3 regions of the Streptomyces sp. JL2001 genome follow, and region 3 is predicted to be linked to each of the others. Evidence: riboswitches for the same ligand, from Rfam matches in the RefSeq annotation. Region 3 holds a riboswitch; each other region holds the start of a gene.
What was found. A riboswitch is a leader RNA that binds a small molecule or an ion and turns the genes downstream of it on or off. The one in region 3 is predicted to bind cobalamin.
Positions count from the first base shown of each region.

Region 1: it holds a riboswitch for cobalamin, as region 3 does, so the genes downstream of both, cobN (cobaltochelatase subunit CobN) here and ACE1OA_RS26865 (cobalamin biosynthesis protein) in region 3, are expected to answer to the same signal.
Region 2: it holds a riboswitch for cobalamin, as region 3 does, so the genes downstream of both, ACE1OA_RS11925 (ribonucleoside-diphosphate reductase subunit alpha) here and ACE1OA_RS26865 (cobalamin biosynthesis protein) in region 3, are expected to answer to the same signal.

Region 1 covers NZ_CP169421.1:4,068,580-4,076,387, forward strand. The annotation lists gene ACE1OA_RS18105 (cobalt-precorrin-6A reductase) at 1-312, shown strand, start outside; gene ACE1OA_RS18110 (precorrin-2 C(20)-methyltransferase) at 374-1,876, opposite strand; gene ACE1OA_RS18115 (precorrin-8X methylmutase) at 1,873-2,508, opposite strand; gene ACE1OA_RS18120 (cobalamin biosynthesis protein CobG) at 2,523-3,965, opposite strand; cobalamin riboswitch at 4,009-4,145, shown strand; gene cobN (cobaltochelatase subunit CobN) at 4,183-7,797, shown strand.
Region 2 covers NZ_CP169421.1:2,743,864-2,751,671, reverse strand. The annotation lists gene ACE1OA_RS11950 (HD-GYP domain-containing protein) at 1-466, shown strand, start outside; gene ACE1OA_RS11945 (tetratricopeptide repeat protein) at 546-1,526, shown strand; gene def (peptide deformylase) at 1,587-2,216, shown strand; gene ACE1OA_RS11935 (DUF2809 domain-containing protein) at 2,192-2,593, opposite strand; gene ACE1OA_RS11930 (ribonucleotide-diphosphate reductase subunit beta) at 2,594-3,610, opposite strand; gene ACE1OA_RS11925 (ribonucleoside-diphosphate reductase subunit alpha) at 3,610-5,976, opposite strand; cobalamin riboswitch at 6,105-6,229, opposite strand; gene ACE1OA_RS11920 (GNAT family N-acetyltransferase) at 6,283-6,783, opposite strand; gene ACE1OA_RS11915 (hypothetical protein) at 6,802-7,398, opposite strand; gene mctP (monocarboxylate uptake permease MctP) at 7,483-7,808, opposite strand, start outside.
Region 3 covers NZ_CP169421.1:6,017,189-6,024,996, reverse strand. The annotation lists gene ACE1OA_RS26880 (alpha/beta hydrolase) at 1-218, opposite strand, end outside; gene ACE1OA_RS26875 (inorganic phosphate transporter) at 624-1,889, shown strand; gene ACE1OA_RS26870 (hypothetical protein) at 1,911-2,132, shown strand; cobalamin riboswitch at 2,254-2,387, shown strand; gene ACE1OA_RS26865 (cobalamin biosynthesis protein) at 2,421-3,383, shown strand; gene ACE1OA_RS26860 (cobyric acid synthase) at 3,380-4,885, shown strand; gene ACE1OA_RS26855 (putative cobaltochelatase) at 5,028-7,061, shown strand; gene cobO (cob(I)yrinic acid a,c-diamide adenosyltransferase) at 7,061-7,669, shown strand; gene ACE1OA_RS26845 (cobyrinate a,c-diamide synthase) at 7,663-7,808, shown strand, end outside.

The DNA of each region.
Region 1 (7,808 bases), 1.9 Mb from region 3:
TGCCCCCAGTGGTTCCTGGTCCGCTCGGTGGACGCCCCCGACGCCCCGATGCCGGCCCGCGCGGAGCTGCTGCTGGACCGGGGCCCGTTCACCCTCGACGGGGAACGGGAGCTGCTGCGCCGCCACCACGTCGACGTCCTGGTGACGAAGGACAGCGGCGGCGCCGCGACGGCGCCGAAGCTGACCGCGGCCCGCGAGGCGGGGATCCCCGTCGTGATCGTCCGCCGCCCCCCGGTCCCGCACGGCGTCCCGACGGCGGCGACCCCCGAGGAGGCCGCCGCCTGGGTGCTCGGCCGGACCGGGCCGGCGTAGGCCCGGGAGCCCCGGGAGGCGGGCCGGCCGCCGCGCCTCGGCCGTCCGGCGCGCGGGCGCCTCAGCCCTGCGCCGGCTCCGGGTAGCGGCGCGGGGTCCAGGCGATCGTCCGGCCGTCACCGCGGTCCACCGCGCGCGTCTGCGACGAGCCGATCAGCAGCAGCGTGCGCATGTCGACCTCCGACGGCTCCAGCGTCTTCAGCGTGACCACCCGGACCGACTGCTCCGGGCCGCCCACGTCACGCGCCACGACCACCGGCGTCTCGGGGGAGCGCAGGTCGAGCAGCAGCTCGCGGGCCGCCGCCACCTGGTGCGTGCGGGAACGGGAGCCCGGGTTGTACAGCGCCAGCACCAGGTCGGCGGAGGCCGCCGCGCGCAGCCGCTCCGCGATCACGTCCCAGGGCTTGAGGCGGTCGGAGAGCGAGATCGTCGCGTAGTCGTGGCCGAGCGGGGCGCCCGCCGCCGCTGCCGCCGCGTTCGCCGCGGTCACCCCGGGCAGGACCCGCACGGGCACGTCCGCGTACCGGGGCTCCGAGGCGACCTCCAGGACGGCTGTCGCCATGGCGAAGACACCCGGGTCGCCGCCCGAGACGACCGCGACGCGCCGGCCGCGCCGGGCCAGGTCGAGGGCGAACTCGGCGCGCTCGGACTCGACCTTGTTGTCGGAGCCGTGGCGCCGCTGGTCGGCCCGCAGGACCGGGACCCGGTCCAGGTAGGTCGTGTAGCCGACGAGGTCGTCGGCGTTGACCAGCGCGCCGCGCGACTCCGGCGTCAGCCACGGCGCGCCCGCCGGGCCGGTGCCGACCACGACGACCTCGCCCCGCTCCCGGGACTCGGGTGCCACCGCGTCGATCCGCGAGGGCAGCACGGCCACCGAGAAGTACGGGACGGAGTCCGGGTCGATGTCCGCCAGGGCGCCCGTCCGCTCGCCCGCCATCGTCGCGCGCTCCACGTACCGCGCGTCGTCGATGCGGCCGGCCCGCTCCAGGGCCCGGCGTACGGTCGGGAAGGTCCGGCCCAGCTTCATCACGACCGCCGAGTCCGTGGCCGCGAGGCGGGCCGTCAGCTCGTCCTCCGGCAGCGTGCCGGGGATGATCGTCAGGACCTCCTCGGCCTCGCACAGCGGCTCGCCGAGCCGCGCCGCCGCCGCGCTGACCGAGGTCACGCCGGGGATCACCTCGGTCTCGTAGCGGTGCGCGAGGCGCTTGTGCATGTGCTGGTACGAGCCGTAGAAGAGGGGGTCGCCCTCGGCGAGGACGGCGACCGTGCGGCCCGCGTCGAGGTGCGCGGCGAGCAGCGCCGACGCCTCCTCGTAGAAGTCGTCCAGCGCGCCCCGGTAGCCGCCGGGATGGTCCGTGGTCTCCACCGTGAGCGGGTACATCAGCCGCTCCTCGATGTGGTCCTCGCGGATGTGCTCCGCCGCGATCGACCGGGCGATGGAGCGGCCGTGGCGGGCCGAGTGGTACGCGACCACGTCCGCCTCGGCGATGGCCTGCGCGGCGCGCAGCGTCATCAGGTTCGGGTCGCCGGGGCCGAGGCCCACGCCGTACAGCTTGCCGCTCATGCCTGGATCTCCTCCTCGGTCGCGATCGCGTTGACGGCGGCCGCGGTCATCGCGCTGCCGCCGCGCCGGCCCCGTACGACGAGGTAGTCGAGGCCGAGGTCCTGGGCGGCCAGCGCGTCCTTCGACTCGGCGGCGCCGATGAAGCCGACGGGTATGCCGAGCACCGCCGCGGGCCGGCCCGCGCCCTTCTCCACCATCTCCAGGAGCCGGAAGAGGGCGGTGGGCGCGTTGCCGATGGCGACGACCGAGCCTTCGAGGCGGTCGCGCCACAGCTCCATGGCCGCCGCGCTGCGGGTCGTGCCCAGTTCGGCCGCGAGTGCGGGCACCGAGGGGTCGGAGAGGGTGCAGACCACGTCGTTGCCGGCGGGCAGGCGCTTGCGGGTGACCCCGCTCGCGACCATCTGCGCGTCGCAGAGGATCGGCGCGCCGGCGCGCAGGGCGGCGCGGGCACGCGAGACGACCTGCGGCGAGTACGCGAGGTCCCGGACGAGGTCGACCATGCCGCAGGCGTGGATCATCCGCACCGCGACCTGGCTGACGTCGGCGGGCAGACCCGCGAGATCCGCCTCGGCACGGATCGTGGCAAAGGACTGGCGGTAGATCTCCGCCCCGTCCTTCTCGTAGTCGAACATCCTGTTGCTCTCGCTCATCTCGTGGGTGTGGACGGGCCGCGTGCCGCAGCGACGGCGTCGGGGAGGTCTGTACGAGGGGTGGGGCGCCCGTCCACCAGGTAGTGGCCGTCGGCGGTGGCGACGACGTCCACCCAGGTGCGCGGGAGGGCGCCGCCGGTCGTGCCGTGCGGGTGCCCGCAGCGCCGCTCGCACCCGGAGAACTGGACGGGGAGTCCGCCGCCGCCCCGGCCCGGGGTCGCGTCCGCGCGGACGTCGGCGAGGGACTTCGCGCACCCGGGACGGCCGGTGCACGCGCCGACGCCGAGCCAGGGCGAGTCCGCCCGCGTGAGCAGACCGGCCTCGGCGAGCGAGGCGAGTCGGGCCTCGGCGGCGGCCCGGTCGGCGAACCCGGTCACCACGGCTCCGCGCCAGGGAGTGAGCCGCAACTCGCCGACGGCGCCTCCGGCGGGGGCCGGTTCGGGAGCGAGTGCCCTCAACTGCGCGGCGGTCAGACGTCCCAGGTGCAGGGCGACGGAGACGGCGTGGTCGCCGGAGACCGGATGCCCGAAGACTCCGGGCAGCGGGCCGGCGAAGGCGGGGCGGCCGGTGCCGACGGGTCCGGTCTGCGTGGCCAGAGGTCCGGTGGGGGTGTGCGGAGGTGCGGCGGCGGCCCGTCCCGGTGTCCGGACGGCGTCCGCGGGCCGCGCCGGGACGCCCGCGCGGCGCAGGGCGTCCGCGAGGTCGGGCTCGACCCCCTCGGGGAGTTCCTTCACGCGCCAGGCACCCGTGCCCGCCGCCCGCGCGGCGACGAGGAAGGCGTCCGCCGCGGCGAGCGCCGCACGGGCCGCGTCGGCCCGCGCGATGCGGAAGGTCCGGCGTCCCACCCGCACGAGGACGTCGTCCGCCGGGGGAGCCGTCCCGTCGTCCGCCGGGGATCCCGTGGCGGGCCCCGCTGAGAACAAGGTCACATCCGCGCCCAGGCCGGCCACGTCTCCGCGGCCGTCGTCGAGAGCGAAGAGGAATCGGCCGGAAAGCGCCGTCGTCCACGTCTCCCCGCACAGCAGCCCGTCGAGCTCGCGCGCCCACAACTGCACGTCTCCGCAGCCGATTCCGTCCGCTCCGGCCAGGGGCGAGGCGACGATGTTCCGGATGCGTTCGTGCGCCGCGGAGGGCAGCAGGCCGGCGTCCGAAAGCAGCTCCGCCAGCTCCGTCCCGCAGCCTTCGCCGAGGCCCCGCAGCTCGACGTTCCCGCGCGACGTGACACTGATCCGCCCGTCGCCCAGCGTCCGGGCCGCTTCGGCCAGGACTTGCGCCTGATATGCCGTCAGAATGCCTGCGGGCAGGCGGAGTCGGGCCAGGCGGCCGTCATCGGCGGGGTGCAGGCGCAGGGCCCCCGGGCAGGCGTCGCCACGGTCCCGTATGAACGGTTCGCCCCGGTTGGGCGTTGTGGGTGGGGTGGGCGGCATGGCGGCGAGCATACCCACGTCGTTCCGGGCGCCATCCCTGCGCGGGGCGGCCAGGATCTACTATGCAGACGGCATGGGGTCCCAGGACCCCGGGGAGGAAGCCCGGTGAGAATCCGGCGCGGTCCCGCCACTGTGAGCCGGCCCCCGAGACGGGGCCGGTGAGTCAGGAACTCCCGCCGTCCACACGACCACCCGGGGCGCGGAAACCCCGAGGAAGGCCTGCGCTCGCATGCGAATTCTGTTGCTGTCGCACTCCGACACCGACCTGCTCAGCGCCCGCGCGGCCGGGGGACCGGTCGAGTACCGCTTCGCCAACCCCGCCCGGCTTCCCGCTGCCGACCTGCCCGGTCTCCTGGACGGCGCCGACCTCGTCCTGGTCCGCCTCCTCGGCGGCCTGCGGGCCTGGGAGGAGGGCCTCGACGCGCTGCTCGCCGACGACCAGCCGCGGCCGGTGGTCGTGCTCTCCGGCGAACAGGCCCCCGACGCCCAGCTCATGGAGGCCTCCACGGTCCCCATCGGCGTCGCCACCGAGGCGCACGCCTACCTCGCGCACGGCGGTCCGGACAACCTGGAGCAGCTGGCCCGCTTCCTCTCCGACACCGTGCTGCTCACCGGGCACGGCTTCGAGGCCCCGGCCGCCGCGCCGACCTGGGGCCCGCTGGAGCGCACCCCCCGCACCACCGACGGCCCGACCGTCGCCGTGCTCTACTACCGCGCCCACCACATGAGCGGCAACACCGGCTTCGTCGCCGCGTTGTGCGAGGCGCTGGAGGACGCCGGCGCCCAGGCCCGCCCGTTGTTCGTGGCCTCCCTGCGCGCCCCCGAGCCCGAGCTGCTCGACCGTCTCCGTGACGCCGACGCGATCGTCACCACCGTCCTCGCGGCCGGCGGCACCAGGCCCGCCGAGGCCCAGGCCGGCGGCGACGAGGAGGCCTGGGACGCGGGCGCGCTCGCCGCTCTCGACGTGCCGATCCTCCAGGCGCTGTGCCTCACCGGCTCGCGCGCCGCGTGGGAGGAGAACGACGAGGGCCTGTCGCCGCTCGACGCGGCGAGCCAGGTCGCCGTCCCCGAGTTCGACGGCCGGCTCATCACCGTCCCCTTCTCCTTCAAGGAGATCGACGAGGACGGGCTGCCGTCCTACGTCGCCGACGCCGAGCGCGCCGCCCGCGTCGCCGGGATCGCCGTCCGCCACGCCCGCCTGCGGCACATCCCGAACGCCGAGAAGAAGCTGGCGCTCGTCCTCTCCGCCTACCCGACCAAGCACTCCCGCATCGGCAACGCGGTCGGTCTGGACACCCCCGCCTCCGCCGTGGCGCTGCTGCGCCGGCTCCGTGCGGAGGGCTACGACTTCGGCCCCGTCGAGGACGTCCCCGGCCTGGTCTCCGGCGACGGCGACGAGCTGATCTACGCCCTGATCGAGGCCGGCGGCCACGACCAGGACTGGCTCACCGAGGAGCAGCTCGCCCGCAACCCCGTCCGCATCCCGGCCGCCGACTACAAGCGCTGGTACGCGACGCTGCCCGCCGAACTCCGCGCCTCCGTCGAGGAGCACTGGGGCCCGGCGCCCGGCGAGATGTTCCTCGACCGCTCCCGCAACCCCGACGGCGACATCGTGCTCGCCGCGCTGCGCCGCGGGAACCTGCTGGTCGTCATCCAGCCGCCGCGCGGCTTCGGCGAGAACCCGATCGCGATCTACCACGACCCCGATCTGCCCCCCTCACACCACTACCTGGCCGCCTACCGCTGGATCGCGGCCCGCGCCGAGGACGGCGGTTTCGGGGCCGACGCCATGGTCCACCTGGGCAAGCACGGCAACCTGGAATGGCTGCCGGGCAAGAACGCGGGCCTGTCCGCGGCCTGCGGCCCGGACGCGGCCCTCGGCGACCTGCCGCTCGTCTACCCCTTCCTGGTCAACGACCCGGGCGAGGGCACGCAGGCCAAGCGGCGCGTGCACGCCACCCTCGTCGACCACCTCGTGCCGCCGATGGCGCGCGCCGACTCGTACGGCGACATCGCGCGCCTGGAGCAGCTGCTCGACGAGTACGCGCAGATCTCCTCGATGGACCCGGCCAAGCTCCCCGCGATCCGCGCCCAGATCTGGACGCTCATCCAGGCCGCCAAGCTCGACCACGACCTGGGGATGGCGGACCGGCCCGACGACGACGGCTTCGACGACTTCCTGCTGCACGTCGACGGCTGGCTCTGCGAGGTCAAGGACGCCCAGATCAGGGACGGTCTGCACGTCCTCGGCGGGGCGCCGGAGGGCGAGGCGCGGGTCAACCTGGTCCTGTCGATCCTGCGGGCCCGGCAGATCTGGGGCGGTACGCAGGCGCTGCCGGGCCTGCGCGAGGCGCTGGGTCTGGACGAGTCGGCCGCGACCCGTACCACCGCCGACGACGCGGAGGCGAAGGCCCGCGAGCTGGTCGAGGCGATGGAGGCCGCGGACTGGTCCGTGGACGCGGTCCCGGCGGTCGCCGGGGCGTACGGGCCCGAGGTCGCCGACGTGCTGCGGTTCGCCTGCGAGCAGGTGGTTCCGCGACTGGCCGCGACGACCGACGAACTCGCGCACGCCGTCCACGCGTTGAACGGCGGCTTCGTGCCGGCCGGCCCCTCGGGCTCGCCGCTGCGCGGCCTGGTCAACGTGCTCCCGACCGGACGCAACTTCTACTCCGTCGACCCCAAGGCCGTCCCCTCCCGCCTGGCGTGGGAGACCGGCCAGGCGCTCGCCGACTCGCTCCTGGAGCGCTACCGCGCCGACAACGGCGAGTGGCCGACCTCGGTCGGGCTCTCGCTGTGGGGCACGAGCGCGATGCGCACCGCCGGCGACGACGTCGCGGAGGCACTCGCCCTGCTCGGCGTCCGCCCGACGTGGGACGACGCCTCCCGCCGGGTGAACGGCCTGGAGCCGATCCCCGCGGCGGAGCTCGGCCGTCCGCGCATCGACGTGACGCTGCGCATCTCCGGCTTCTTCCGTGACGCGTTCCCGCACGTCATCGGGCTGCTCGACGACGCGGTGCGGCTCGCCGCCTCGCTGGACGAGCCGGCCGAGTCGAACTTCGTACGGGCGCACACGCAGGCGGACCTGGCCGCGCACGGGGACGAGCGGCGCGCCACCACCCGGATCTTCGGCTCGCGGCCGGGCACCTACGGCGCGGGCATCCTGCAGCTGATCGACTCGCGCGACTGGCGCACGGACGCGGACCTCGCCGAGGTCTACACGGTGTGGGGCGGGTACGCGTACGGCCGGGGCCTCGAAGGCCGCCCGGCCCGGGCGGAGATGGAGACCGCGTACAAGCGGATCGCCGTGGCCGCGAAGAACACGGACACGCGCGAGCACGACATCGCGGACTCCGACGACTACTTCCAGTACCACGGCGGCATGGTGGCGACCGTCCGCGCGCTCAAGGGCACGGCCCCCGAGGCGTACATCGGCGACTCCACCCGGCCGGAGACGGTCCGCACCCGCACGCTGGTGGAGGAGACCTCCCGCGTCTTCCGCGCCCGGGTGGTCAACCCGAAGTGGATCGAGGCGATGCGCCGCCACGGCTACAAGGGCGCCTTCGAGCTCGCGGCGACGGTGGACTACCTGTTCGGCTACGACGCGACGACGGGCGTGGTCGCCGACTGGATGTACGACAAGCTCACGGAGACGTACGTCCTGGACCCGGAGAACCAGGCCTTCCTGAAGGAGGCCAACCCCTGGGCCCTGCACGGCATCGCGGAACGCCTGCTGGAAGCCGAGTCCCGCGGCATGTGGGAGAAGCCGGACCCGGAGGTCCTGGACCGCCTGCGCCAGGTGTTCCTCCAGACGGAGGGCGACCTGGAGGGCGGCGACGAGGACTGACGCCCACGACC
Region 2 (7,808 bases), 3.3 Mb from region 3:
CCGCCGGGTCGCCGCCCTGAGCGGGGCGGTGGGGCGCGAGCTGGGGCTGTCCGGAGCGGATCTGACCGTCCTGGAGTACGCCGCACTGATGCACGACATCGGGCAGCTCTCCCTCGTCGACCCGGTCCCCGAGGGCGCCACCGCCCTGCTGGCGCCCGAGGAGCAGCGCCGGATCGCGCTCCTGGGCGGCGCCGTCGTCCGCCAGACCGGGGTGCCGGCCGCCGTCGCCGTGGTCGTGGAGCGCCAGGCCGACCCGTACCGGGACCAGCCCCTGCCCGCCCGGATCGTCCGCACCGTCAACGCGTACGACGATCTCACCGGAGCCGCCGCCACCGGCCCCCTCGGCGCCCTCAAGGCCCTCGAACGCCTCCGGCTGGACACCGCCCGCGACCACCACCCCGAGGTCGTGGAGTCCCTCGCCAGAGTCCTCGCGCGCGGCGGCGTCGCTCCTGCTCCTCCTGGGTAACCCATGGGTAATGAGCGCGCGTGCAACCGGGCATGGTTGGATGCGAACAAGAGGGTGAAGCGACCGGCAGGCGGGAATCGTGAGGATCTTCGGGAAGGTACGGCATCGGCCCTCCGCCTCGTGGCGGCAGGCCACCGACCGCGCGTTCACGCTGATCGGTGACGGCCGGTACGAGGACGCGGGCGCGCTGCTGACACGCGCGGCGGATCTGGAGCCCTGGCTCTCGGAGTCCTGGTTCAACCTGGCACTGCTGCACAAGTTCCGGCACGACTGGGAGCAGGCCCGGGCCGCGGGGCTGCGCGCCGTCGCGCTGCTCGACAAGGAGACCGGAGCCCCCGACTGGTGGAACGTCGGCATCGCCGCCACCGCCCTGCAGGACTGGCCGCTCGCCCGCCGCGCCTGGCAGGCGTACGGGCTGAAGGTCCCCGGGGCCTCCGCCGGGACGGGTGAGCCCGCCGGGATGGAGCTGGGCAGCGCCGCCGTACGGCTCTCGCCCGAGGGCGAGGCGGAGGTCGTGTGGGGCCGCCGGCTCGACCCGGCCCGCATCGAGGTGCTCTCCATCCCGCTGCCGTCCTCGGGCCGCCGCTGGGGCGAGGTCGTGCTCCACGACGGCGTGCCCAACGGCGAGCGGACCACCAGCGCCGGCCCCTCCTACCCCGTCTTCGACGAGATCGAGCTGTGGGCGCCGTCGCCCGTCCCCACCTGGGTGGTCCTCCTGGAGGCCGCCACCGAGGACGACCGGGACGCCCTGGAGAAGCTCGCCGCCGACGCCGGGTTCGCCGCCGAGGACTGGTCCTCGTCGGTACGGCTGCTGTGCCGCGCGTGCTCCGAGTCGACGATGCCGAGCGCCGAGGGCGAGGGCGAGCACCTCGACCCGCACGACCACAGCGAACCCGGCCACCCCGGGCCGCTCGGCCACCGCTCGCCCGGCGAACTGTGGGTCCCCGAGCGCGAGTGCGGGATCGCCGCGCCGGCCGGACTGGTCCGCGGCCTGCTCGACGGCTGGGTCGCCGACAGCCCCGACAGCCGTGAGTGGCGGGATCTCGAAGAAGTCTGCTGACCACTGCCCGTAGGCTGTACGCGACCATCGACTGGGGTTCTGAGGAAGGCGTGCGGCGGAATGGCGCAGCAGGAGACTGACGAGCAGATCAACGACGGGTTCGTCGTCGACACGGAGGACTGCGAGGCGCGCGAGCTCGCGTACCGCGAGCGGGGGACGTCGCGTCCGATCACGGTCGTGGGCAACCCCGTGCTCCACAAGGAGTGCAAGGACGTCACCGAGTTCGACGACGCGCTCGCGACGCTGATCGACGACATGTTCGCCAGCCAGCGGACCGCCGAGGGCGTGGGCCTCGCCGCCAACCAGATCGGTGTGGACCTCAAGGTCTTCGTCTACGACTGCATGGACGACGAGGGCGTGCGCCACGTCGGCGTCGTCTGCAACCCCGTCCTGGAGGAGCTGCCGGCCGAGCTCCGCGCCCTGGACGAGTCCAACGAGGGCTGCCTCTCCGTACCGACGGCCTACGCCGAACTCGCCCGCCCCGACTACGCGGTGGTCCGCGGCCAGGACGCCCAGGGCAACCCGATCAAGGTCCGTGGCACCGGCTACTTCGCGCGCTGCCTCCAGCACGAGACGGACCACCTGTACGGCTACCTGTACATCGACCGGCTCTCCAAGCGCGACCGCAAGGACGCCCTGCGCCAGATGGCCGAGGGCACCCCGCGCTACCCGGTCGTCGCCAACGACTGATCCGCGTCGGCACGCGGACGCGCGGCGCGGTGGACGGCCCAGCCGACCGCCGCGCCGATCGCGTACCAGAGCAGGTCCGGCGCGTTGAACGACGTGCCGAGCACCAGCCGGGCGAGCGTGGAGCGTGCCGCCAGCTCCGCCGGGACCCCCGTCAGCTGGAAGAACTCCACCGCCACGCTGAACCCCAGTGCGATCCCGGCCGCCACGGCGGGCCGGACCCGCGGCGCGAGCAGCACCACCAGGGCCAGCACCAGCACCGTGTAGAGGGCGTCCCCGGCGTACTTCGCCACGACGCCCGACGCCGCGGACCTGATTCCCAGGCCCGCGGCGACGGTGAGCAGGGCGGCGGCGCCGGCCACCACCCGCGTACGGATCACTCAGAAGTCCTCGTCGAGGTCCACCGAGCCCTCGACCGCCACCTGATAGGCGGACGGGCGGCGCTCGAAGAAGTTCGTCAGCTCCTGGACGCCCTGCAGTTCCATGAACGCGAACGGGTTCTCGGAGCCGTACACCGGGGCGAAGCCGAGGCGCGTCAGGCGCTGGTCGGCGACGCACTGGAGGTACTCGCGCATCGACTCGGTGTTCATGCCCGGCAGGCCGTCGCCGCACAGGTCGCGGCCGAACTGGAGCTCCGCCTCGACGGCCTCCCGCAGCATGGCGGTGACCTGCTCCCGGAGCTCGTCGTCGAACAGCTCCGGCTCCTCCTTGCGGACGGTGTCCACGACCTCGAAGGCGAAGTTCATGTGCATCGTCTCGTCACGGAAGACCCAGTTGGTGCCGGTGGCCAGGCCGTGCAGCAGGCCGCGCGACCGGAACCAGTACACGTAGGCGAAGGCGCCGTAGAAGAACAGGCCCTCGATGCACGCGGCGAAGCAGATCAGGTTCAGCAGGAAGCGACGCCGGTCGGCCTGCGTCTCCAGCCGGTCGATCTTCTCGACCGAGTCCATCCACCGGAAGCAGAACTGCGCCTTCTCCCGGATGGAGGGGATGTTCTCCACGGCGGCGAACGCGGCGGTGCGGTCGTCCGGGTCGGGCAGGTAGGTGTCGAGCAGCGTCAGATAGAACTGGACGTGCACGGCCTCCTCGAAGAGCTGCCGCGACAGGTACAGGCGCGCCTCGGGGGAGTTGATGTGCTTGTACAGCGTGAGCACGAGGTTGTTCGCGACGATCGAGTCACCGGTCGCGAAGAACGCCACCAGCCGGCCGATCATGTGCTGCTCGCCGGGGGTGAGCTTGGCGAGGTCGGCGACGTCGGAGTGGAGGTCGACCTCCTCCACCGTCCACGTGTTCTTGATCGCGTCCCGGTAGCGCTCGTAGAAGTCCGGGTACCGCATGGGCCGCAGGGTGAGCTCGAAGCCCGGGTCGAGGAGGTTCTTCTGTTCGTTCGCGCTCATCACTGGCAGGCCTCGCAGGACTCGGGGTTTTCCAGGGAGCAGGCGACCGCGTCGGGGTCGGCGACCTGCTGGACGGGGATGGTGGCGGCGGCCGTCGACGCCTGGGCGGCGCGGGCGATCCGGGTCGCCGGGCGGGACCGCAGGTAGTACGTCGTCTTCAGACCCTGCTTCCAGGCGTACGCGTACATCGACGACAGCTTGCCGATGGTCGGCGTCTCCATGAACAGGTTCAGCGACTGGGACTGGTCGAGGTACGGCGTCCGGGCCGCCGCCATGTCGATCAGACCGCGCTGCGGGATCTCCCAGGCCGTGCGGTACAGCTCGCGCACCTCGGCCGGGACCCAGGTGAAGCCGGCCACCGAGCCGTTGGACTCGCGCAGCGCCTCCCGGGTCTGCGCGTCCCAGACGCCGAGCTTCTTCAGCTCGTCGACGAGGTACGAGTTGACCTGGAGGAACTCGCCGGACAGCGTCTCGCGCTTGAAGAGGTTGGAGACCTGCGGCTCGATGCACTCGTACACACCGGCGATCGAGGCGATCGTCGCGGTCGGCGCGATGGCGAGGAGCAGCGAGTTGCGCATGCCGACGGCGGCGATCCGCTCGCGCAGCGCGGCCCAGCGCTCCGGCCAGGTGAACTCCACGCCGTAGTGGTCGGGGTGCAGGACACCGCGGGCGGCGCGGGTCTTCTCCCAGGCGGGCAGCGGGCCGTTGCGCTCGGCGAGGTCGGCGGAGGCCTCGTAGGCGGCGAGCATGATGCGCTCGGCGATCCGGGTGGAGAGCGCCCTCGCCTCGGGGGAGTCGAACGGCAGCTTCAGCCGGAAGAAGACGTCCTGGAGGCCCATCGCGCCCAGGCCCACCGGACGCCACCGGGCGTTGGACCGGCCGGCCTGCTCGGTGGGGTAGAAGTTGATGTCCACGACGCGGTCGAGGAAGGTGACGGCCGTGCGGACCGTCGCGTCGAGCCGCTCCCAGTCGATGTCGCCGGTCGCCAGGTCCACGAACGCGCCGAGGTTGACCGAGCCCAGGTTGCAGACCGCGGTCTCGCCGTCGTCCGTGACCTCCAGGATCTCCGTGCAGAGGTTGGAGGAGTGGACCGTGTGGCCCGGCTCCGCCGTCTGGTTGGCCGTGCGGTTCGAGGCGTCCTTGAAGGTCATCCAGCCGTTGCCGGTCTGGGCGAGCGTCCGCATCATCCGGCCGTACAGGTCACGGGCCGGCATGGTCTTGCGGGCCAGGCCCTTCGCCTCGGCGGCGCGGTAGGCGGCGTCGAACTCCTCGCCCCACAGGTCGACCAGCTCGGGCACGTCCGCCGGGGAGAACAGCGACCACGGGGCGTCGGCGTTGACCCGGCGCATGAACTCGTCCGGGATCCAGTGCGCCAGGTTCAGGTTGTGCGTACGCCGGGCGTCCTCGCCGGTGTTGTCGCGCAGTTCCAGGAACTCCTCGATGTCCGCGTGCCAGGTCTCCAGGTAGACCGCGGCGGCGCCCTTGCGCCGGCCGCCCTGGTTCACGGCCGCGACGGAGGCGTCCAGCGTCTTCAGGAACGGCACGATGCCGTTGGAGTGCCCGTTGGTGCCGCGGATCAGCGAACCGCGGGCGCGGATGCGGGAGTACGACAGGCCGATGCCGCCCGCGTGCTTCGAGAGCCGCGCGACCTGGTGGTACCGGTCGTAGATGGAGTCCAGCTCGTCCAGCGGCGAGTCGAGCAGGTAGCAGGACGACATCTGCGGGTGGCGGGTGCCGGAGTTGAAGAGCGTGGGGGAGGAGGGCAGGTAGTCGAGCCGGCTCATCAGGCCGTAGAGCGCGGTGACCTCGTCCAGCGCGCGCGTCGAGTTGTCCTCGGCGAGCCCGGCGGCCACGCGCAGCATGAAGTGCTGGGGCGTCTCGACGACCTTGCGGGTGATCGGGTGGCGCAGCAGGTAGCGCGAGTACAGGGTGCGCAGGCCGAAGTAGCCGAAGCGGTCGTCGCCGGCCGGGTCCACGGTCGCGTCGAGCGCCGCGCCGTGCAGCCGGACGAACGCGGCCGTGCGGTCGGCGATCAGACCCTCGCGGTGGCCGACGGCGACGGAGGCCGAGAAGCTCACCGCGCCCTGGCCGGCCGCCTCGTCGGCGATGGTGATCGTCAGGAGCCGGGCGGCGAGCCGGGAGTACGCGGGGTCCTCGGCGATCAGGCCGGCGGCCGCCTCGGTGGCCAGCTCGCGCAGTTCCGCCTCGTCCGAGCCGGCGCTCCGGCCGCGCAGCGCGGCGGCGGCGACCTTGCCGGGGTCGGTGTCGGGGAGATCGGCGGTGAGGTCGGTCAGGATCCGCAGCAGCACGGTCCCGGGTCCGTCGCTCTCGATCGCTGCGGCCGGATCGGCGGGCGCGATGGTCACGTGGGGGCTCTCCCTCGCTCGGCTCGGGGCCGGCGGGGGAAGCGGGCAGCCGGGCACCCGTACGCAGGGTGCGCCGCGCCACCGGCCCACTCCGCGAGGCCCGGACGTCTGTGACACCCGGAACGGACGGACCGGGCGCACTGTCGGCAGGTCTTCGGACTCACCTGGCGGATGAAAACGCCATAAGCACACCGTTGCGGGACAGTTCCGGACTTGCACCGGATTCCCCTGCGGCGACAGCGAGCATGAGCATACATGTGGGGGGCGCCCCTGGAGACACCCCCCACATGTTGTGTCGTTCCGTGCTCAGAGCTCCAACGCGTAGGTGTGCAGGGGGTCCATGTCGGCCAGCGGGCTCCAGTCCCGGTCAGGGGTACGGACGAAGCCCGCCCGCTCGTAGATCCGGTGCGCCGCGGACATGCGCGACTGGGTGGAGAGCACCAGCCGCCGGCATCCAGGTGTCCTGCGCGCCCGCTCCGTGCAGACCCGGACGAGGGCCTCGCCGACGCCCCGGCCGCGGGCTCCCTTCGCCACGGCGAGCATCCGGAACTCGGCCTCGCCCTCGCGCGCGATGTCGGCCCACTCCCCGCCGGCGACGAAGGTCACGCCGCCGAGCACCGTGCCGGCGCGGTCCACCGCCACCAGCACCTCCGCTTCCGCGGCCCGCCGGGCCACGTCCCGCAGCAGGCGCAGGTAGGCGTCGTCCTCGCCGAAGTCGAGGTGCCCGTCGTCGAGGAAGGCCCGCGCGGTGACCTCGCCGAGGGCGTCGTACTCCTCGGGCCGTACCGCCCTGATGGTGAAGTCCATCCAGGCAGTGTGCCCCGCTCAGCCGCTCGCGCCCACTCCGTTGTCGGGGGCTCCGTCGCCGACCGGTGGCAGGTCGCCGCGCTCGACCGGTCCGCTCCCGCTCGTCCGCCGCGGCAGGACCGCGTCCAGTTCGGCGTCGTCGGCGCGGTGCGCCTCGGCGGCGGCGCCCCGCAGCAGGTCCCTCCCCACGGACAGCGGGGCGGCCAGCTCGACGCGCAGGCCGTTCTCGTTGCGCAGGTACGCGTGCCGGTCGGCGGAGTGCCGGTACCAGCCGCCGCCCTCCTTCACACAGGTGTCGCCGGCCGGCGGGGCGGCGCAGTCCCGCTCGGTGAAGGGGCGCCGCTCCGCGGAGAGGGTCAGCTGCTCGCCGGCGGGCCCGACGTAGGTGAGCTGGAAGCCGTCGTCGCCGATGACACCGGCCGACTGGAGGGCCGGCCGGAACCCCTCGGCCTCGGTGACGTACACGTGCTCGACACGGGTCTGCGCGGCGTGGGCTCGCGCCTCCAGTTCCGCGCGGTCGGGTGCCGGTCCGCCCGGAACCTCGGTGCCGCAGCCGGTGACGGCGAGCACGAGGGGGAGCAGGACGAGCAGGGAGAGGCGGGGTCCGGTTCTCATCCGCACATCCTTTCGTGACCACGGCGAAGGCCGCCGCGCCTTCCCTGTGGAAGCGCGGCGGCCTTCGTCACCTTGCGGGCGGGGTCAGTGGCCCGCGCCCACCTTCGGCAGCTCGGTCTGCACGCCCGCGTCGCCGGCGTCCGCCGTGTAGTCCGACGGGGACGTCTCGTCCACGCCCTCGGGCGCCTTGACGGCCTTCAGGACGAACGTCAGGACGACGGTCACCACCAGGTTGATCACGAAGGCGGTGAGGCCGATGTAGCCGATCTCGCCGATGCCCGGGATCTCGGCGGACGAGCCGCCGAAGTGCTTCTGCGTCGGGCTGGCCACGCCGTACGCCGCCGCCGTGCCGTAGACCATGCCGACGGCCCAGCCGGCCAGCAGCGCCCAGCGGTGGAACCAACGGGTGA
Region 3 (7,808 bases):
AGGCCGTAGGTGCCGGGTCGCAGGGAGGCGAGGCTCCGGGTGAGGGTGACCCGGCCCGTTTCCGTGGCGTGCACGGTGAGCCGTGGGTCGCCGGGCAGCGGTCGTCCGGACGGCGCCCGGAGGGCGACGTCGCTGGCGTACCGGCCGGCCGCGATCACGGCCGCGCCGACACCGATCAGAGTGGTGACGGCCGCTGCCGTCGCTGTAGCCGGGCGCACGTTCCCAGTGTCGGCAGGGTGCGGACGGGGTGCCACCGGACCGCGGCCCTTCGGGCGGTCCGCCGGTCGCCCCGGTGGCCCCCGGCGTCTCCCCCGCGCCACCTCCGCGCACTCGACGGAGTGACGTGGGTCACCCCACGGGGGTCCCCCGGCCGGGTGATCTTGCCCGTGGGACGAGAGGGACTGGCGGGGCGGCAGTCAACAGAAGTCGGTTCTGCCCCGCTACGGCACGGCTTACCCGGGGTTGCACGGGGACCACATCGTGGACGGATCGACGCCCGGAGCGCTAAGCGGAATGACCGGACCCCGATTCGGGACACCACACCGCCCGGCCCAGTTCACCTTCCGTTCACCCAGGTTGCTTACGTTCGTCGAGCCACTGACGTCAAACGATTGCCTGGGTAAATGGAACACATCACGCTGCTGCTCGCCATTGTGGTCGTGACAGCTCTCGTGTTCGATTTCACGAACGGTTTCCACGACACCGCCAACGCGATGGCGACGACCATCTCGACCGGTGCCCTCAAGCCCAAGACGGCGGTGGCCATGTCCGCCGCGCTCAACCTGGTCGGTGCGTTCCTCTCCGTGGAGGTCGCCAAGACGATCTCCGGCGGGATCATCAACGAACAGGGCATTCGTACCGAAGTGATCTTCGCGGCGCTCGTCGGCGCCATCCTCTGGAATCTGCTGACCTGGCTGCTCGGGCTCCCGTCGAGCTCCTCCCACGCCCTCTTCGGCGGCCTCATCGGTGCGGCGGTCATGTCCGCCGGCTGGTCGGCGGTCAACGGCGGCACCATCGTCACCAAGGTCCTGCTCCCCGCGATCGCCGCGCCGATCGTCGCCGGCCTCGCCGCGACGGTGGCCACCCGGCTCACCTACCGGATCGGCGCCAAGACGGACGAGAAGTCCACGGCCAAGGGCTACCGGGCCGGACAGATCGCCTCCGCCGGTCTGGTCTCCCTCGCCCACGGCACCAACGACGCCCAGAAGACGATGGGTGTCATCACCCTCGCCCTGGTCACCGGTGGCGTCCTCGCCCCCGGCTCCAACCCTCCGATGTGGGTCATCGTCTCCGCCGGTCTGGCCATCGCGATGGGCACCTACCTCGGCGGCTGGCGCATCATCCGCACGATGGGCAAGGGCCTGACCGACCTGCGCCCGCCGCAGGGCTTCGCGGCCCAGACGAGCGCGGCCACGGTCATCCTGGCCTCCTCGCACCTCGGCTTCTCCCTCTCCACCACCCAGTCCTGCTCCGGCGCCGTGATGGGCGCGGGCCTCGGCCGCAAGGGCGGCGTCGTCCGCTGGTCGACCGCGACCCGGATGTTCGTCGCCTGGGGTCTGACCCTGCCCGCCGCGGGTCTGGTCGGCGCCGGCGCCGAGTTCCTCACCAAGCAGGGCACCTGGGGCATCGTCGCCGTCGCGGTCCTGCTGGTCGCCGGTTCCGGTGTCATCTGGGCCCTGTCGCGCCGCAAGCCGGTCGACCACCACAACGTCACCGCGGACGACCTCGACGCCGAGCCCGCGGGCGTCGTGACCACCGCGATCGCGGCGGTCAGCCCGCCGCCCGCCGGGACCGTCGCCGCCGTCGCGGACGAGGACCTGAAGACCACCATCCCCTCGCCGGCCCCCACGGACCCGGCAGCCCCCGCGGCCCCGGCCGCGGCGGTCTAAGGAACCAAGGGACACGCACGCATGAAGATCGACTGGGCAGCTCTCGGCTCCGTCTTCGGAGTCAGCCTCGTGGCGACCGTCGCCCTCGTGGGCCTGTTCACCCTCGGCATCGTCGGCCTCTCCAAGCAGGAGCAGGCCGCGGCCCAGGGAGGCTCCGCCACCCTCGCGCGTACCGGCGCGTACGCCTGCTTCGCCCTGTGCGCGGCGGCCGTCGCGTACGGGATCTATCTGATCGTCGTCTGACGCGGGACGACCCCACCGGCCGGGCGGGCCGCACCCTCGGGTGCGGCCCGCCCGGCCGTCGTGCTGTGGGGCTTCGCACACTGTCCCGCCGCAGGTCAAGGGTGAGTTGACGGGTGTTCGCACAGCGTGGTGGACTTCCGGGGCCATTACGGCGGCAGAAGAGGAAGCCCGGTGCGATTCCGGCGCGGTCCCGCCACTGTGACCGGGGAGAGCCTCCCCGGGAGTCAGGAACTCTCCCCGCCGGTCACGTCGAGCCAGGGCGCGGACCCTGAGTGAGGACACAGCGCCATGCCCGGCCGCAGTGCAGCCACAGGTGTATTCGCGTACGGCGCCGCCGCCGGTCTGGCGGCGGACCTGCTCGTCGGCGACCCCCGCCGCGGCCATCCGGTCGCCGCGTTCGGACGGGCCGCGGGCGCCGTCGAACGGCTTCTCTGGCACGACCACCGCGGGTGGGGCGCCCTGCACACCGCCGTCTGCGCCGGTGGCGCGACCGCGGCCGGCGCGCTGGCCGCACGGGCCGTACGGGACCGGCGAGCCGCCTCCGTCGCCCTGACCGCCGCCGCCGTGTGGGCCGTCGTCGGCGGCACCACCCTGGGCCGGGAGGCCCGTGCCGTCGGCGGGGCGCTCGCCGCCGGGGACCTGGACGTGGCCCGCGAGCGGCTGCCCCATCTGTGCGGGCGCGACCCGCAGTCCCTCGACGGCCCCGCGATGGCCCGCGCCGTCGTCGAGTCGGTCGCCGAGAACACCTCCGACGCGGTCGTGGGGGCGCTCGTCTGGGGCGCCGTCGCCGGGGTGCCGGGGCTGATCGGCTTCCGTGCGGTGAACACGCTCGACGCGATGGTCGGCCACAAGTCCCCGCGCCACCGGCGCTTCGGCTGGGCCTCGGCCCGGCTCGACGACCTGGCGGGCTGGCCGGGCGCCCGGCTGACCGCCGTGCTCGCCACGGTGGCCGGCGGCGACCCGCGGGGCGCCGCCCGCGCCTGGAAGGCCGACGCCGGCCGGCACCCGAGCCCCAACGCGGGCCCGGTGGAGGCCTCGTTCGCCGGCGCCCTCGGCGTACGGCTCGGCGGGACGCTCTCGTACGGCGGGCGGGTAGAGCACCGGCCGGTGCTGAACGGGGCGGGACGGGACGTGGAGGTCGCGGACATCGAGCGGGCCGTGCGGCTGTCGCGGCGCGTGACGGGACTGACGCTGGCGGCCTGTGTGGGCGGCCGGCTGATCATGGGTGCGATCAAGCGGAGGCGGATATGAGGGGCGGACTGCTGGTCGCCGGGACCACGTCCGACGCGGGGAAGAGCGTCGTCACGGCCGGCATCTGCCGCTGGCTGGTCCGCCAGGGGGTGAAGGTGGCCCCGTTCAAGGGCCAGAACATGTCCCTGAACTCCTTCGTGACCCGCGAGGGCGCGGAGATCGGCCGGGCCCAGGCCATGCAGGCGCAGGCGGCCCGGGTGGAGCCGACCGCGCTGATGAACCCGGTGCTGCTGAAGCCGGGCAGCGACCGCTCCAGCCAGGTCGTGCTGATGGGCCGGCCGGTGGGCGAGCTGAGCGCGCGCGGCTACCACGGAGGCCGGCAGCGGGAGCTCTTCGAGCCGGTCATGGCGTGCCTGGAGGAGTTGCGGGGCACGTATGACGCCGTGATCTGCGAGGGGGCGGGCAGTCCGGCCGAGATCAACCTGCGGCGCACGGACATCGTGAACATGGGCATCGCGCGGGCCGCACGGCTGCCGGTGCTCGTGGTCGGCGACATCGACCGGGGCGGGGTGTTCGCCCAGTTCTTCGGGACGACGGCCCTGCTCGCGCCGGAGGACCAGGAGCTGATCGCGGGCTATCTGGTGAACAAGTTCCGCGGCGACGTGACGCTGCTGGAGCCCGGGCTCGACATGCTGCACGGGCTGACCGGCCGGCGGACCTTCGGCGTCCTGCCGTACGCCCACGGCCTCGGCATCGACGAGGAGGACGGACTGCGGGTCTCGATGCGCGGCGCGGTCCGCGAGTCGGTCGTGGCGCCGCCGGTCGGCGAGGACGTCCTGCGGGTCGCGGTCTGCGCGGTGCCGCTGATGTCCAACTTCACGGACGTGGACGCGCTGGCGGCCGAGCCGGGCGTGGTGGTGCGCTTCGTGGACCGCGCCGAGGAGCTCGTCGACGCGGACCTGGTGATCGTGCCGGGCACCCGAGGGACGGTGAAGGCACTCGCCTGGCTCCGCGAGCGCGGCCTCGCCGACGCGCTCGCGCGCCGGGCCGCGGAGGGCCGCCCGGTCCTCGGCGTCTGCGGTGGTTTCCAGGCGCTCGGGATCCGGATCGAGGACGAGGTCGAGTCCAAGGCCGGGGCCGTGGACGGGCTCGGGCTGCTGCCGGTCCGGGTCCGGTTCGCGGTCGACAAGACGCTGGCCCGGCCGGTCGGCGAGGCGCTCGGCGAGCGCGTGGAGGGCTACGAGATCCACCACGGCGTCGCCGAGGTGCTGGGCGGGGAGCCGTTCCTGGACGGCTGCCGGGTCGGCGCCGTCTGGGGGACGCACTGGCACGGCTCGCTGGAGAGCGACGGCTTCCGCCGGGCGTTCCTGCGCGAGGTGGCGGCGGCGGCCGGGCGGCGGTTCGTCCCGGCGCCCGACACGTCGTTCGGCGCGCTGCGCGAGGAGCAGCTGGACCGGCTGGGCGACCTGATCGAGGAGCACGCGGACACGGACGCGCTGCTGCGGCTGATCGAGAGCGGTCCGCCGGCCGGGCTGCCGTTCATCCCGCCGGGCGCCCCGTGAGCGCCGCCGGCACCCGGACCGGCACCATCCGCGCATCCGCCGGCGCCCACGCGCGCACCCCCGTCGGCACGCGCCGCCCGCTCGCGCGCGAGGCGCGTGCGCCCCGGGACACCCACAGCGAACCCGAAGGAAGGATCGACCGATGAGCACCCGGTACCCGTTCACCGCCGTCGTCGGCATGGACGACCTGCGGCTGGCGCTGCTGCTGAACGCCGTCAGCCCGGCGGTGGGCGGTGTCCTCGTCCGCGGCGAGAAGGGCACCGCCAAGAGCACGGCCGTCCGCGCGCTCGCGGACCTGCTTCCGGAGGTTCCGGTGGTGGCGGGCTGCCGGTTCAGCTGCGACCCGGCCACGCCCGATCCGGCCTGCCCGGACGGGCCGCACGAGGCCGCCGCGGCCGCCGCCCGCGCCGCGCGCATGGTGGAACTGCCGGTCGGCGCCTCCGAGGACCGGCTGGTCGGCGCCCTCGACATCGAACGGGCCCTGGCCGAGGGCGTGAAGGCGTTCGAGCCCGGGCTCCTCGCCGACGCGCACCGTGGGATCCTCTACGTGGACGAGGTCAACCTCCTCCACGACCACCTGATCGACCTGCTGCTCGACGCCGCCGCCATGGGCTCCTCGTACGTCGAGCGCGAGGGAGTCTCGGTGCGGCACGCGGCCCGCTTCCTGCTGGTCGGGACCATGAACCCCGAAGAGGGCGAGCTGCGGCCGCAGTTGCTGGACCGTTTCGGGCTGACCGTCGAGGTCGCCGCGTCCCGCGAGCCCGAGCAGCGGGTCGAGGTCGTGCGGCGCCGACTGGCGTACGACGACGATCCGGCCGCCTTCGCGACGCGCTGGGCCGACGAGGAGCGCGCGCTGCGGGACCGGATCGTCGCGGCCCGGGCGCTGCTGCCGGCCGTGGTCCTCGGCGACACCGCACTGCTCCGGATCGCCGCGACCTGCGCCGCGTTCGAGGTCGACGGCATGCGCGCGGACATCGTGATGGCCCGCACCGCCACGGCGCTGGCCGCGTGGGACGGACGGACGGACGTCACCGCCGAGGACGTGCGGCAGGCGGCCCTGCTCGCGCTCCCGCACCGCAGGCGGCGCAATCCCTTCGACGCGCCCGGCCTCGACGAGGACAAGCTCGACGAGACGCTGGACCGGTTCCGGGACACGGACACGGACACGGACGACGACGACCCGGATCCGGGCCCGGGCGACGGCGGCCCCGGCGGAGGCGGGGGCGGGGGCGTACCGCCGCAAGGCGAGGGGCCGGAGGCGGCCCCGGAGAGCACCGGGTCGGACGAGGGTCCGGCGTCCGCTCCCGCGCCGGGCGGGTCCGGCGCGGGCGAGCGGGCCGCCGTCAAGGCGGCCGAGCCCTTCCGGACGAAGATGCTCAGCGTGCCCGGGCTCGGCGAGGGTGCGGCCGGGCGCCGCTCCCGCGCCCGTACCGAGCACGGCAGGACGACCGGCGCCGTGCGCCCCCGGGGCACGTTGACGAAGCTGCACCTGTCGGCGACCGTGCAGGCCGCCGCGCCGCACCAGAAGGCCCGCGGGCGTACCGGTGCCGGGCTGGTCGTCCGCCGGGACGACCTGCGGCAGGCGACCCGCGAGGGCCGCGAGGGCAACCTGGTGCTGTTCGCCGTGGACGCGTCCGGTTCGATGGCGGCACGGCAGCGGATGAGCGCCGTCAAGGGGGCCGTGCTCTCCCTGCTCCTGGACGCCTACCAGCGGCGCGACAAGGTCGGTCTGATCACCTTCCGCGGCCGGGACGCCGAGGTGGCGCTGCCGCCGACGTCGTCGGTGGACGCGGCGGCCGCCCGCCTCGAACAGCTCCCGACCGGCGGCCGTACGCCGCTGTCGGCCGGGCTCCTCAAGGCGCACGACGTGCTGCGCGTCGAGCGGCTGCGCGACCCCTCGCGCCGGCCCCTGCTCGTCGTCGTCACCGACGGCCGGGCGACCGGCGGCAAGGACCCGGTCGCGCTGGCCGCCCGGGCCGCGCGGCTGCACGCCGCGGAGGGCACGGCGGCCGTCGTCGTGGACTGCGAGACGGGGCCGGTGCGCCTCGGGCTCGCCGGGGATCTCGCCCGTGAACTGGGCGGCACCGCAGTGACCCTGGACGAGCTGCGCGCCGACTCGATCGCCGGACTCGTCAGGGACGTACAAGCCGGACACGCGACCAGGAGGGCCGCTTAATGCCACAGGGACAGCCGACCGTCGTTCCCGACGACGGTCTGACCACCCGCCAGCGCCGCAACCGTGCGCTGGTGATGGTGCACACCGGCGTCGGCAAGGGGAAGTCGACCGCCGCCTTCGGCATGGCGCTGCGCGCCTGGAACCAGGGCTGGCCGGTCGGGGTGTTCCAGTTCGTCAAGTCCGCCAAGTGGCGGGTCGGCGAGGAGAACGCCCTCAAGGCGCTCGGCGAGACGGGCAAGGGCGGCCCCGTCACCTGGAACAAGATGGGCGAGGGCTGGTCCTGGATCCAGCGCGAGGTCGCCGAGGGCGAGCAGTCGCACGAGGACAAGGCTCGCGAGGGCTGGGAGCAGGTCAAGCGGGACCTGGCCGCCGAGGCGTACAAGTTCTACGTCCTCGACGAGTTCGCCTATCTGCTGCACTGGGGCTGGATCGACACCGCCGAGGTGGTCGAGGTGCTGCGCGACCGGCCGGGGCAGCAGCACGTGGTGATCACCGGCCGCAACGCGCCCCAGGAGCTGCTGGACTTCGCGGACCTCGTCACCGACATGTCGAAGGTGAAGCACCCGATGGACGCGGGTCAGAAGGGCCAGCGGGGCATCGAGTGGTAGCACGTCTCGTCATCGCCGCGCCGTCCTCCGGCGCGGGCAAGACCACGGTCGCGACCGGCCTGATGGCCGCGTTCGCCGGGCGTGGTCTGGCGGTGTCCCCGCACAAGGTGGGCCCGGACTACATCGATCCGGGCTACCA